Regions from separate parts of the Glutamicibacter sp. HZAU genome, predicted to be linked through region 2. Evidence: riboswitches for the same ligand, from Rfam matches in the RefSeq annotation. Region 2 holds a riboswitch; the other holds the start of a gene.
What was found. Region 2 has a riboswitch for glycine ahead of cycA (D-serine/D-alanine/glycine transporter). Riboswitches for the same ligand answer to the same signal wherever they lie in the genome.

Region 1 (5,663 bases), on a different contig from region 2:
AGCAGCTTCGGGCCAATCACCCGGTGGAGTTCTGTTTCTTTGCCGTCGGTAACGGCCGTGTCACTGTTCACAGTCATGCGATCAAGATCATCTCCTTCAAATTTGTAGGCAAACCTTACAACTTTAGGGTCAGCGCATGAAGTGGGCAAACCGGGCTCTGAGCTGGCTCGCAGAATCGCGGGACGAATGGCATTATTACGTCGGCGAGTGGCTTAATCGCTTCAAAGGTGTGAGCTGACCTACCTATATGCTGGGTGGTGGACAGCATGTGGAACCTTCGGGAAATGGGAGCACTGCGGTTAGGGTTGGTTGTTGAGGAACAAGCACTTTAAGGATTTAGATGCAATCGGTGATCACTGAGGATTTCGCGCCCCTGGCCCAGGCTTTGGAAGCGCGTGCCGCTGAGGAAGAAGGCTACTCGGCGCAGCTGGCCGTATACCACCGCGGAGAACTGGTGCTCAGCCACACCGTCGGAGAGCACCTCTCGGGCGACGCGTTGACCTGTGTTTTCTCCTGTACCAAGGGCCTGGGCGCGCTGGTCGTGGCACTGCTCGTGCAAGATGGCCTGATTGATCCGAATGCGCCCATGGCCACCTACTGGCCTGAATTCGGCGAGAACGGGAAATCCAGGCTCACCGTCGGCGAGGTGCTCAGCCACCAGGCCGGCGTGCTGGGCGTTCCCGGGGGCGTGCCCAGCAAGATCCTCCTGGACTCCGCCGAGTACGCCAAGGTGCTCGCTTCCATGCCCAGTGTCTGGCCGCTGGGGCAGAATATCGTCGGCTACCACGCGATCACCATGGGCGTGCTCATGGAAGAACTGGTCCGCCGGGTCACCGGCAAGGAGCTCAAGGAGGTCTTCGAGGAGCGCATCCGCAAGCCGCTGGGCGCCGAGGCCTACATCGGCCAGGACCCAGCGCTGGAATCGCGCTACCGCGATGTGCTGCCAGCTGCCGAAGCTGCCACCGGATTCTTCGACCCGTTTTCCCCGGCCGGACTGGCGGTGAATTCGGCCTCCGGGTTCGCGCTGGAAACTGGCCCGGTCTACAACTGGCACGAACTGGCCAATGCGCCGCAGGTGCGCGAACTGGGCCCGGCATCCATGGGAGCGGTGGCCAACGCCCACGGCCTGGCCGCCATCTATGCCGCCTCCTTCGGTGCAGTTCCGGCACTGGGAACCACGCGCGGATTCCTTTCCGCCGACACCTGGTCCCAGGTATCCACCGAACTGGTCTACGGCCATGACCGGACCAATGGACTGTTGCAGGCCTTCGCCCTCGGATTCATGAAGGCCACTGCGCGCAATAATTACGGCTCGATTTTCGCCTACGGCCATGACGGTGCGAACTCCTCGCTGGCCTTCGCCGATCCGGCCCACCAGCTGGGCTTCGGATTCATCCCCTCGCGCAATGAAGGTCTCAAGGAGACCTCCACCGGGGTGAAGCTCAGCCAGCTGGCGCGCCAGCTGATCATGCAGAAGAACATGGCGGCCCAGGCTGCCGGCAACAACGCATAGCCGCCCCACCGGGCAAGGAACGAAGCAGGAGCGAAGTGAAGAAGTTTGTGGCACTGGGTGACTCGTTCACCGAAGGCGTTGGCGACGCGGATCCGGTCCGCCCTAACCAGGTGCGCGGCTGGGCGGACCGGGTGGCCGAGGTGCTCTGCGCCGAAGGAGAATGGGAATACGCCAATCTGGCCGTGCGCGGCAAGAAGATCGGCCAGGTGATCAACCAGCAGCTGGACCAGGCCCTTGCGTTGGCCCCGGATCTGGTCTCCATCTACGCCGGCGGCAACGACATCCTGCGGCCCAAGGCCGACCTGGATGCGCTGATGCGCGGCTATGCCGGCATGGTGCGCCGCTTTTCCGAAGCCGGAAGCACGGTGTTGCTGTTCACCGGTTTCGACACCGTGGACTCGCCGCTGTTCTCCAAGACCCGTCCGCGCACTGCCATCTACAACGAGAAGGTCCGCGAAATCGCGGACGAATACGGTGCGCTGATCGCCGACTACTGGCGATGGCGCGAATTCTCTGACCTGCGCTACTGGGCGCCGGACCGGCTGCACATGAACGAGCTGGGCCACACGCTGATGGCCTCCAAGGTCCTGGACGTGCTCGGCGCCGGGCAGATCACCAAGGAGAACTGGTCTGCGAAGATCCAGCAGCCGTCGCTGCCGGAGCTGGCGGTGAACTCGCGCGGCGAGAAACTGAAGCAGGAATTGGGCTGGGCCAGGGAGCATTTGGCTCCGTGGATCAAGCGACGGCTCACCGGCACCTCATCGGGAGATTCCTTATCAGCGAAGTATCCCGATTACATCCGTTTAACTGCAGGCGCAAACTGAACGCGTTTATGACTTTTCCTGCCACCGTTCCTGTTTGACGTTGGGGGCGAGGCGGGTAACATGGTGGTGTGCTGCAGGTCTCCGGCCGGCAGCACACGCCATAGACGGATGGCGGGAGAGTCCCGTTCACACCATGGACGGGCGCCGTAGGAGCAATTCCTCCCCAGGAAACTCTCAGGCACCCGTACCGCCATCATGAGGCAACTCTGGAAAGAAACCGGCCCGTTCCGGTTCACCGAAGGTGCAAGTACCCGGCTTGGTTTGCTGGATGCGTAAAACTCTCAGGTTATGCAACAGGGATGGGGAGGTAAAAAGACCTTCCTTTGGCATGCGCCAAGACAGATCCCATGGAGATACCCGCACCATGACCATCACGCAGACTTCGGCACCAGCGAATACTGAATTCGTCTCCCGCCATATCGGCCCGCGTCCTTCCGACGTTGCCACCATGCTTCAGAGCCTGGGCTACGACAGCCTGGAAGCACTGATCGACACCGCCGTTCCGGCAGATATCCGCCAGGACTCCGCACTGGATATCCCTGATGCGCTGAGCGAAACCGAAGCCTTGGCCCACCTGCGTGCGCTTGCCTCGAAGAACGTCATGAAGACCCAGATGATCGGCCAGGGCTTCTACGACACCATCACCCCAGCCGTAATCCGCCGCAACATCGTGGAAAATCCTGCCTGGTACACCGCCTACACCCCGTACCAGCCGGAAATCTCCCAGGGCCGCCTCGAAGCCCTGCTGAACTTCCAGACCATGGTCATGGACCTGACCGGCCTGCCGATCGCCAACGCTTCGCTGCTGGACGAATCCTCGGCCGCCGCCGAAGCAGTGCTGATGATGCGCCGCGCCAACAAGAAGAAGGCCAAGGGCAAGACCGTCCTGGACTCCAAGATCTTCCCGCAGACCTTGAAGGTCGTGCAGGGCCGCGCCGACGCGCTGGGCTTCGAGATCGAGGTCGCCGACCTGTCCGCAGGCCTGCCCGAGGGCGACATCTCCGGCATCGTGCTGCAGCAGCCGGGCAATGACGGCTCGATCGCCGACCACGCCTCGATCATCGCCGCCGCCAAGGAAGCCGGCGCCATGGTGACCGTGATCGCCGACCTGCTGTCGCTGACCATGATCACCCCTCCGGGCGAGCAGGGCGCCGACATCGCCGTGGGCAACACCCAGCGCTTCGGCGTGCCGCTGTTCTTCGGCGGACCGCACGCAGCCTACATGGCTGTTGCCGATGGCCTGACCCGCTCCATGCCAGGCCGCCTGGTGGGCGTCTCGGCCGATGACGCTGGCGTTCCCGCCTACCGCCTGGCGCTGCAGACCCGCGAGCAGCACATCCGCCGCGAGAAGGCCACCTCCAACATCTGCACCGCGCAGGCCCTGCTGGCCATCTGCGCATCGATGTACGCCGTCTACCACGGCCCAGCCGGCCTGAAGCAGATCGCAACCCGTGCCAACAACCACGCCCGCGTGATCGCCAGCTCGCTGGTCGCAGGCGGCTTCACCCTGGCCTCGGATACCTTCTTCGACACCGTTGTGGTGAACGTCGAGAACGCCGATGCCATCATCGCCAAGGCCGTCGAAGCAGGCATCAACCTGCGCAAGGTCGGCGAAACCCAAGTGGGCATCTCCACCGACGAAACCACCACCTCCGCCGTGGTCAAGACCCTGCTTGAGGTCTTCGGTGCGGAACTCTCGGCTCCGGAAGGCTTCGAGCTGCCCGAGTCGATGGTGCGCACCAGCGACTTCATGACCCACCCGATCTTCAACTCGATCTCCTCCGAGACCCAGATGATGCGCTACCTGCGCCGCCTCTCGGATCGCGACCTGGCGCTGGACCGCACCATGATCCCGCTGGGCTCGTGCACCATGAAGCTGAACTCGGCCGCCGAGATGGAATCCATCACCTGGCCTGAATTCGCATCCATCCACCCCTACGCACCTGCCGCGCAGACCGCCGGCTGGCGCGAGCTGATCACCGACCTGGAAGGCCGCCTGACCGCCATCACCGGCTACGCAGGCGTCTCCATCCAGCCGAACGCCGGCTCGCAGGGCGAGTACGCCGGCCTGCTGGCCATCTCGGACTACCACCGTTCGCGCGGCGAAAGCCAGCGCGACCTGTGCCTGATCCCTGCATCGGCGCACGGCACCAATGCCGCTTCGGCGGTGCTGGCAGGCATGCGCGTGGTCGTCGTGAAGACCGCGGCCGATGGCACCATCGACGCCAATGACCTGGATGCCAAGATCGAGGCCAACAAGGACGTCCTTGCCGCCATCATGATCACCTACCCATCCACCCACGGTGTCTACGACGCCGACGTGCGCGAGGTCTGCGACAAGGTCCACGCCGCCGGCGGCCAGGTGTACATCGACGGCGCGAACATGAACGCCATGGTGGGCCTGGCCCAGCCGGGCAAGTTCGGCGGCGACGTGTCGCACCTGAACCTGCACAAGACCTTCTGCATCCCGCACGGCGGCGGCGGTCCGGGCGTTGGCCCGATCGGCGTAGGCGAGCACCTGCTGCCGTTCCTGCCAGGCGACGCCTCCGGCACCTACTCCGAGCGCGACGGCGTGCCGGTCGTGGCAACCGCCTTCGGCTCGGCCGGCGTGCTGCCGATCTCCTGGGCCTACATCGCGATGATGGGCGGCGACGGACTGACCGAAGCCACCAAGCACGCGATCCTGAACGCGAACTACATCGCCAAGCGCCTCGGCGAGCACTTCCCGATCCTGTTCACCGGCAACCAGAACCTGGTCGCCCACGAATGCATCCTGGACCTGCGCGAACTGACCGCCAAGACCGGGGTCACCGCCGAGGACGTGGCCAAGCGCCTGATCGACTTCGGCTTCCACGCGCCAACCCTGTCCTTCCCGGTCGCCGGGACCCTGATGGTGGAGCCGACCGAGTCCGAGGACCTGGCCGAGATCGAGCGCTTCATCGAAGCCATGATCACCATCCGCCAGGAAATGGACGAGGTGCTCTCCGGTGCGTACAGCATCGAGGAATCCCCGCTGCGCAACGCTCCGCACACGGTCTCGGCAGTGGTCAACAGCAACTGGGACCGCAAGTACTCGGTGGAGCAGGCAGCCTTCCCGGTAGCCAGCCTGAAGTTCGACAAGTACTTCCCAACCGTGGGCCGCATCGACGGCGCCGGCGGCGACCGCAACCTGATCTGCTCCTGCCCGGCTCCTGAAGCCTTCGAAGACTAAGGAAGAGTTAGAGATGACTGAGACTACCCAAGCACTCAAGCACACCGCACTGCACGCCCAGCATGAAGCTTTGGGCGCGAACTTCACCGACTTCGGCGGCTGGGACATGCCGCTG
Region 2 (5,663 bases):
CTCCGAGCACCCCATTGCCCAGGCCATCGCCAAGGCGGCAGCCGAGCTGGGCCCGCTGCCCGAAGCGAGCGGATTCGACTCGGATCCCGGCGGCGGCGTGAAGGGCACCGTCGGCACCCAGCTGGTGGTTGTCGGGCGCCCCTCGTGGCTCGAATCCCAGGGCGTGACGCTGGACGAATCCGCCCGGCAGATGCTCCACGAGGCCGAGCAGGCCGGCGCGACCGCCATTCTGGTCGCGGTGGACCGGCAGTTCCAGGCAGTGATCTCGGTAGCAGACAAGATCAAGGACAGCTCCGCGAAGGCCATTGCCGAACTCCAGGATCGCGGCCTGCGCGTCGTGCTGCTGACCGGCGATAACAAGTCCGTGGCCGCCGAGGTGGCTGCGCAGGTTGGCATCAAGGACGAAGATGTCTTCGCCGGCGTCTTCCCAGCCGACAAGGCCAAGGCGATCAGCTCACTGCAGGAGCAGGGCAAGGTCGTGGCCATGGTGGGCGACGGCGTGAACGATGCGCCGGCACTGGCCCAAGCTGACCTGGGCATCGCCATGGGCTCGGGCACCGATGTGGCCATCGAGGCCGCCGACATCACCCTGATGGGCAATAACCTGCACCAGGTCACCCAGGCCATCGACCTGTCGACCAAGACCCTGTCCACGATCAAGATGAACCTGTTCTGGGCCTTCGCCTACAACACCGCGGGCATCCCCGTGGCGGCCTTGGGCCTGCTCAACCCGATGATCGCGGGTGCAGCCATGGCAGCCAGCTCCGTGCTGGTGGTGCTCAACTCGCTGCGGCTGCGCCGTTTCGGAAAGCACTAGCACCAGCCGGGAACAACCCCTGGGGCGTGCCGCGTGAGAAATTGCGCTGCATGTCCCAGGGGTTTTGCCCATGGCCTTCGTCATACCGGTGGCCTACGGCGTGGGAGGCGGAGATCCGTGCTGTGCATTCCCGGAGCGGGAGATCGCCGGATGCGAATCATTACGAAAGCCCCAACGCAATATTTCGCCTCATATTTCTCGTGAATCGCCTAGCCATGCGGATTAACGGGGTGCGAAATATGAAAATGCGATTTGCGCCACGTTGAAGTTTCTGCGCATACTGTGATGGCAATCACCACATATGCCGCTGATGCGTGGCGGGAGAGACCCGCCCACACCACGGGCGGGCGCCGTAGGAGCAATTTCCTCCCCGGGAAACTCTCAGGCACCCGTACCGCCACGACTAGGCAAATCTGGAAAGCAGTGCGGTACGGCCGCACTCACCGAAGGAGCAAGCTTCGCCCAGTAATCGGGCCGAAGTGAAAACTCTCAGGTCGACATACAGATTGGGGAGGGACCAAGAACAGTGCCGCACCGAGCGCACCGGATTCGAGGTACTCCCCTTGGCTGGCCTGGTCCCTGCTCTTTGCGCAGCGTGCCCGGCAAGCCTGCTGGACTGCTCCGAAACGGAAGTGTTCATCGAAGCGAGACTGCACTCCAAGCCAACCCGGCTTGGAGGCAGATCAGCTTCGGGGCGTCACGCCACACTCCTGGAAGGCAACCAGCATGAGTCCCACCAGTTCTGGCCCCACTCTCGAGCGCGGGCTCTCCAATCGACACATCCAGCTGATCGCCATTGGCGGCGCGATCGGCACCGGCCTGTTCATGGGCTCCGGCAAGACGATTTCGGTCGCCGGCCCGTCGGTCATCTTCGTCTACATGATCATCGGCTTCATGCTCTTCTTCGTCATGCGCGCCATGGGCGAGCTGCTGCTGAGCAACCTCGAATACAAGACTTTCGCCGATTTCGCCGGCGACCTGTTGGGCCCATGGGCGGCATTCTTCACCGGCTGGACCTACTGGTTCTGCTGGGTGGTCACCGGCATTGCCGATGTGGTGGCCATCGCCCACTATGTCGCCTTCTGGTGGGGCGACCTCCCGTTGTGGATCCCGGCTTTGGCCTGCATCGCACTGCTGCTGGTGCTGAATCTGGCCACCGTGAAGGCCTTCGGCGAAACCGAATTCTGGTTCGCGCTGATCAAGATCGTCGCCATCGGCGCCCTGATCGTGGTCGGCCTGGTCATGATCATCACCGGCTTCCAGCACGACGGCACGACCTCCTCCTTCGCCAACCTGTGGGCGCACGGCGGCATGTTCCCCACCGGCTTCATGGGCTTCGTCGCCGGCTTCCAGATTGCAGTGTTCGCCTTCGTGGGCATCGAGCTGGTGGGCACCACCGCAGCCGAGACCAAGGATCCGGAAAAGACCCTGCCCAAGGCGATCAACTCGATTCCCGTGCGCATCCTGTTCTTCTATGTCGGCGCCCTGCTGATCCTGATGATGGTCGAGCCGTGGAACCTGTTCTCCGCGGAGAACTCCCCGTTCGTGGGCATGTTCGCCCTGGCCGGCCTGGCCGGCGCCGCGGGCATCATCAACTTCGTGGTGCTCACCTCCGCCACCTCCAGCGCCAACTCCGGCATCTACTCCACCTCGCGGATGCTGCGCGGCCTGTCCATGGAAGGCGATGCCCCGAAGAGCTTCGCCAAGCTCTCCGGGCGCAAGGTTCCGAAGAACGCGCTGATGTTCTCCTGCATGTTCCTGCTGGCCGGCGTCGCCCTGCTCTACAGCGGCGACTCGGTGATGGGCGCCTTCACCTTGGTCACCACCGTCTCGGCCCTGTGCTTCATGTTCGTGTGGACCATCATCCTGCTCAGCTACCTGGTCTTCCGGGCCCGCCGCCCGCACCTGCACGATGCCTCGAAGTTCAAGGTGCCAGGCGGAATTATCATGCCGTACGTGGTGCTCGGCTTCTTCGGCTTCATCATCTGGGCGCTGACCACCCAGGCCGATACCTTCACCGCCCTGCTGATCACCCCGGCCTGGTTCCTGGTCCTGGGCGCCGGCTACCTGTACATCCGTCGCAACCCGAAGCACCAGCAGCTGCGCGCCGCGCACCTGGCGAAGGTGGCGCATGAACGCTACGAGGCGGCCGCCTACCGTGACGCGAAGTCTTTCGCCAATCACGAGCAGGAAGCTGCCCCGAAGGTTACCGAAGACGTGCACCAGTAGCCGCGCCCGCACCGGCTGCACAGTCCAGGCCCCGGCATCTGAAGCAGATGCCGGGGCCTTTCTGCGTGCTCGCTGGGATCGCTATTGCCGCCTGCAGGATCAATGCCATCATTGGTTCAGCCAGCAAGCGCTGGCTACCTTCGAACAGCTGCCGCAGGAGGAAAGAACCATGGCATCAACGGGTCCATTGCCGCGCATCGAATCCGGCCAGGTGCCGGCGGACTTGCCCGACTGGATGCGTGATGACCGGGGGCTGCGCGCGGCCTACCGCTTCGATTCCGCCAGCACTGCCCTGCAGTTCATAGTCCAGGTGGGCTTGCGTGCCGAGCAGGACAACCGGCACCCGCATCTGGATTGGCGGATCATTACCGTGGAGCTGCGCCTGGCGCCCAACCAGCCCGAACAGCTCGCAGCACCGGAGCTGGCATTGGCCCGCCACATCTCCATCGAAGCCGGCAAGCTCGAAGCGCAGGTGATCACCGGGCATCAGTAGCGGCTTCCGCCGTTCAGCTGCGCTGGCGGCGGGAAACGATCGAGGAAATGATAATGCTCTGCGCCGCACCCACAGCGGCGCCGAGCACCGTCATGGAAATCCGGTCGATGAGCAGCGACGAGGGCGGTTCCGGGCTGACCAGGTGGACCATCAGCAGCGCGGAGACGGTCATGAAGACCATGCCCACCGCATAGTTGCGCAGGATCACCAGCTCGATGATGAACTGCGAGACCAGCGCGGCGGCCAGGATCACCCAGAGCGGGGAATCGAAGGCGAATACTACGGCGGCCAGCGCCACGCCAAGGCAGGTGCCAACGCAGCGCTGCAGCCCGCGGGCCACGCGCGCATAGGCATCGATGCCGGTGACCGCAGCGATCGCGCCGAGGCTGGCCCAGTACCAGTGGCCGTCGCCGACCAGGCAGGCGATGACTGCAGCGAGCAGCACGCCCGAGCCCATCTGCAGCGACTCCGGCATGGCCCGGGCACTGGGAACCCAGGTGAATCCGGAGCCCAGGGTGTGGCGCAGGTTCGCTTTGCGCAGCGAGAGGCCCAGCATCAGCAGCATGCTGAAGACCATCGTCCCGCCGCCGGCCAGCAGCACCCCGGTGAAGTTGTCCGCGGTAGCCGGCAGGCTCAAGCAGGCCCCGCCGGCGAAGACCGCGAAGATCGGTCCTGGCGGCATCCAGCTTGCGGCATGCGAAACGTAGTTGGCGCCGAAGCCGATAACTGCCAGCACCAGCGCGCGCACCAGGAACGGCGCATCGATGAGCGAGAAATAGGTGCCCAGCAGCATGGCGAGCAGCTGCACGATGCCTGCCGAGAGCTGCTGCCAGAAACGCGGCGCATAGGCATCGAAGCGGCCGAAGACCGCGCAGAAAGCGCCGAATGCGGCGTACATTGCCCAGTCCAGCCGGCCAGCACTTGCCACGAGGATCAGCGGCACGGCCAGGCTGAGCGTCGCCTTGGATGCCGGGATGAGCGACGGGCGGTGCGGGGCCACGATGACGCTGCGCCGCACGACTTCCTTCAGATGGCGTTTCACTGCTGCGCTTCCCCGTCCTGGGTGGCGACCAGCTGGAGCAAGGTGCGCAACTGGACTTGCTGCTGCGCATCCAAGGCGCCAAACACCTTGGCCTCGCTGTGCTCTGCGGCGGCCATCGCCCGGGCAGCGAACTTTCTGCCGGCGGCGGTCAGCGTAATGAGGTTGCGGCGGCGGTCTTCCGGATCGACGTTGCGTTCCAGGATGCCGCGAGTGGACAGCTGGTCGAGGTAGGCCACCAGGTGGCCACGGTTCAGATTCGAGCGTGCCGCCAGGTCATTCTGCGAGATGCCGCCGAACTCCTCCAGCGCGCAGATGATGGTGAAATGATGCCTGGTCAAGGACTCGGATTCCATCAGCTCGGTCAGCTCCTGGGTGCCGATGCGTCCGGCGCGGGCAGTGAGATAGCTCAGCGAGTTCCATTGGAACTGGGGAATCCGGTGTTCAGCCATTCCTCCAAAATATCATTTCGAGTTGAAACGATTTCACAATGAAGCGTTTTATCGATGAATCTCACATGGCAATGACGGCCATCATCGCCCACCCGTTCTGCTCAAACACCATCCAGCGGGACGGGTGGACGATTTGGCTTGGCCTCCCCGCTGTTCAGAGCCCCAGGTCTGCTGCCAGGAATTTGGCTCCCAGCTCGCCGATGAGGATGGCCGGGGCGTTGGTGTTGCCGGTGGTGATCTTCGGCATGATCGACGCATCAATGACGCGCAGGCCGGCCAGCCCGCGGACGCGCAGCTGCGGATCCACCACTGCCTGCGCATCGGTGCCCATGCGGCAGGTACCCACCTGGTGGTGGTAGGTCACCACATTGTTCCGGATGTACTCCCCCAGCTGCTCATCGCTCTTCACCTCGTTGCCCGGGTACACCTCCCGGGCACCCCAGTCCTGGGCCAAGGCGTCCTGCTGGACCATCTCGCGGCACTGCTTCATCGAGAACACGAACGCCTCCAGATCCCGCGGATCATCCAGGGCATTCAAATCGATGTTCACCTGATCTTCCAGTCCAGGTCCGCTCAGGGTGATTTCTCCACGGCTGTGCGGGGTCACGATTCCGGAGTGCAGGGTGAATGCGG

Region 1: it holds a riboswitch for glycine, as region 2 does, so the genes downstream of both, gcvP (aminomethyl-transferring glycine dehydrogenase) here and cycA (D-serine/D-alanine/glycine transporter) in region 2, are expected to answer to the same signal.

Annotation. Positions count from the first base shown of each region.
Region 1 is NZ_SCKZ01000008.1:33,643-39,305, forward strand. Features, by position in the region: gene EKH49_RS17120 (hypothetical protein) at 1-77, opposite strand, end outside; gene EKH49_RS13190 (serine hydrolase domain-containing protein) at 341-1,513, shown strand; gene EKH49_RS13195 (SGNH/GDSL hydrolase family protein) at 1,549-2,337, shown strand; glycine riboswitch at 2,440-2,537, shown strand; gene gcvP (aminomethyl-transferring glycine dehydrogenase) at 2,702-5,548, shown strand; gene gcvT (glycine cleavage system aminomethyltransferase GcvT) at 5,562-5,663, shown strand, end outside.
Region 2 is NZ_SCKZ01000001.1:343,441-349,103, forward strand. Features, by position in the region: gene EKH49_RS01610 (heavy metal translocating P-type ATPase) at 1-817, shown strand, start outside; glycine riboswitch at 1,126-1,224, shown strand; gene cycA (D-serine/D-alanine/glycine transporter) at 1,544-3,046, shown strand; gene EKH49_RS16475 (4a-hydroxytetrahydrobiopterin dehydratase) at 3,216-3,539, shown strand; gene EKH49_RS01625 (FUSC family protein) at 3,553-4,581, opposite strand; gene EKH49_RS01630 (MarR family winged helix-turn-helix transcriptional regulator) at 4,578-5,030, opposite strand; gene EKH49_RS01635 (GMC family oxidoreductase) at 5,185-5,663, opposite strand, start outside.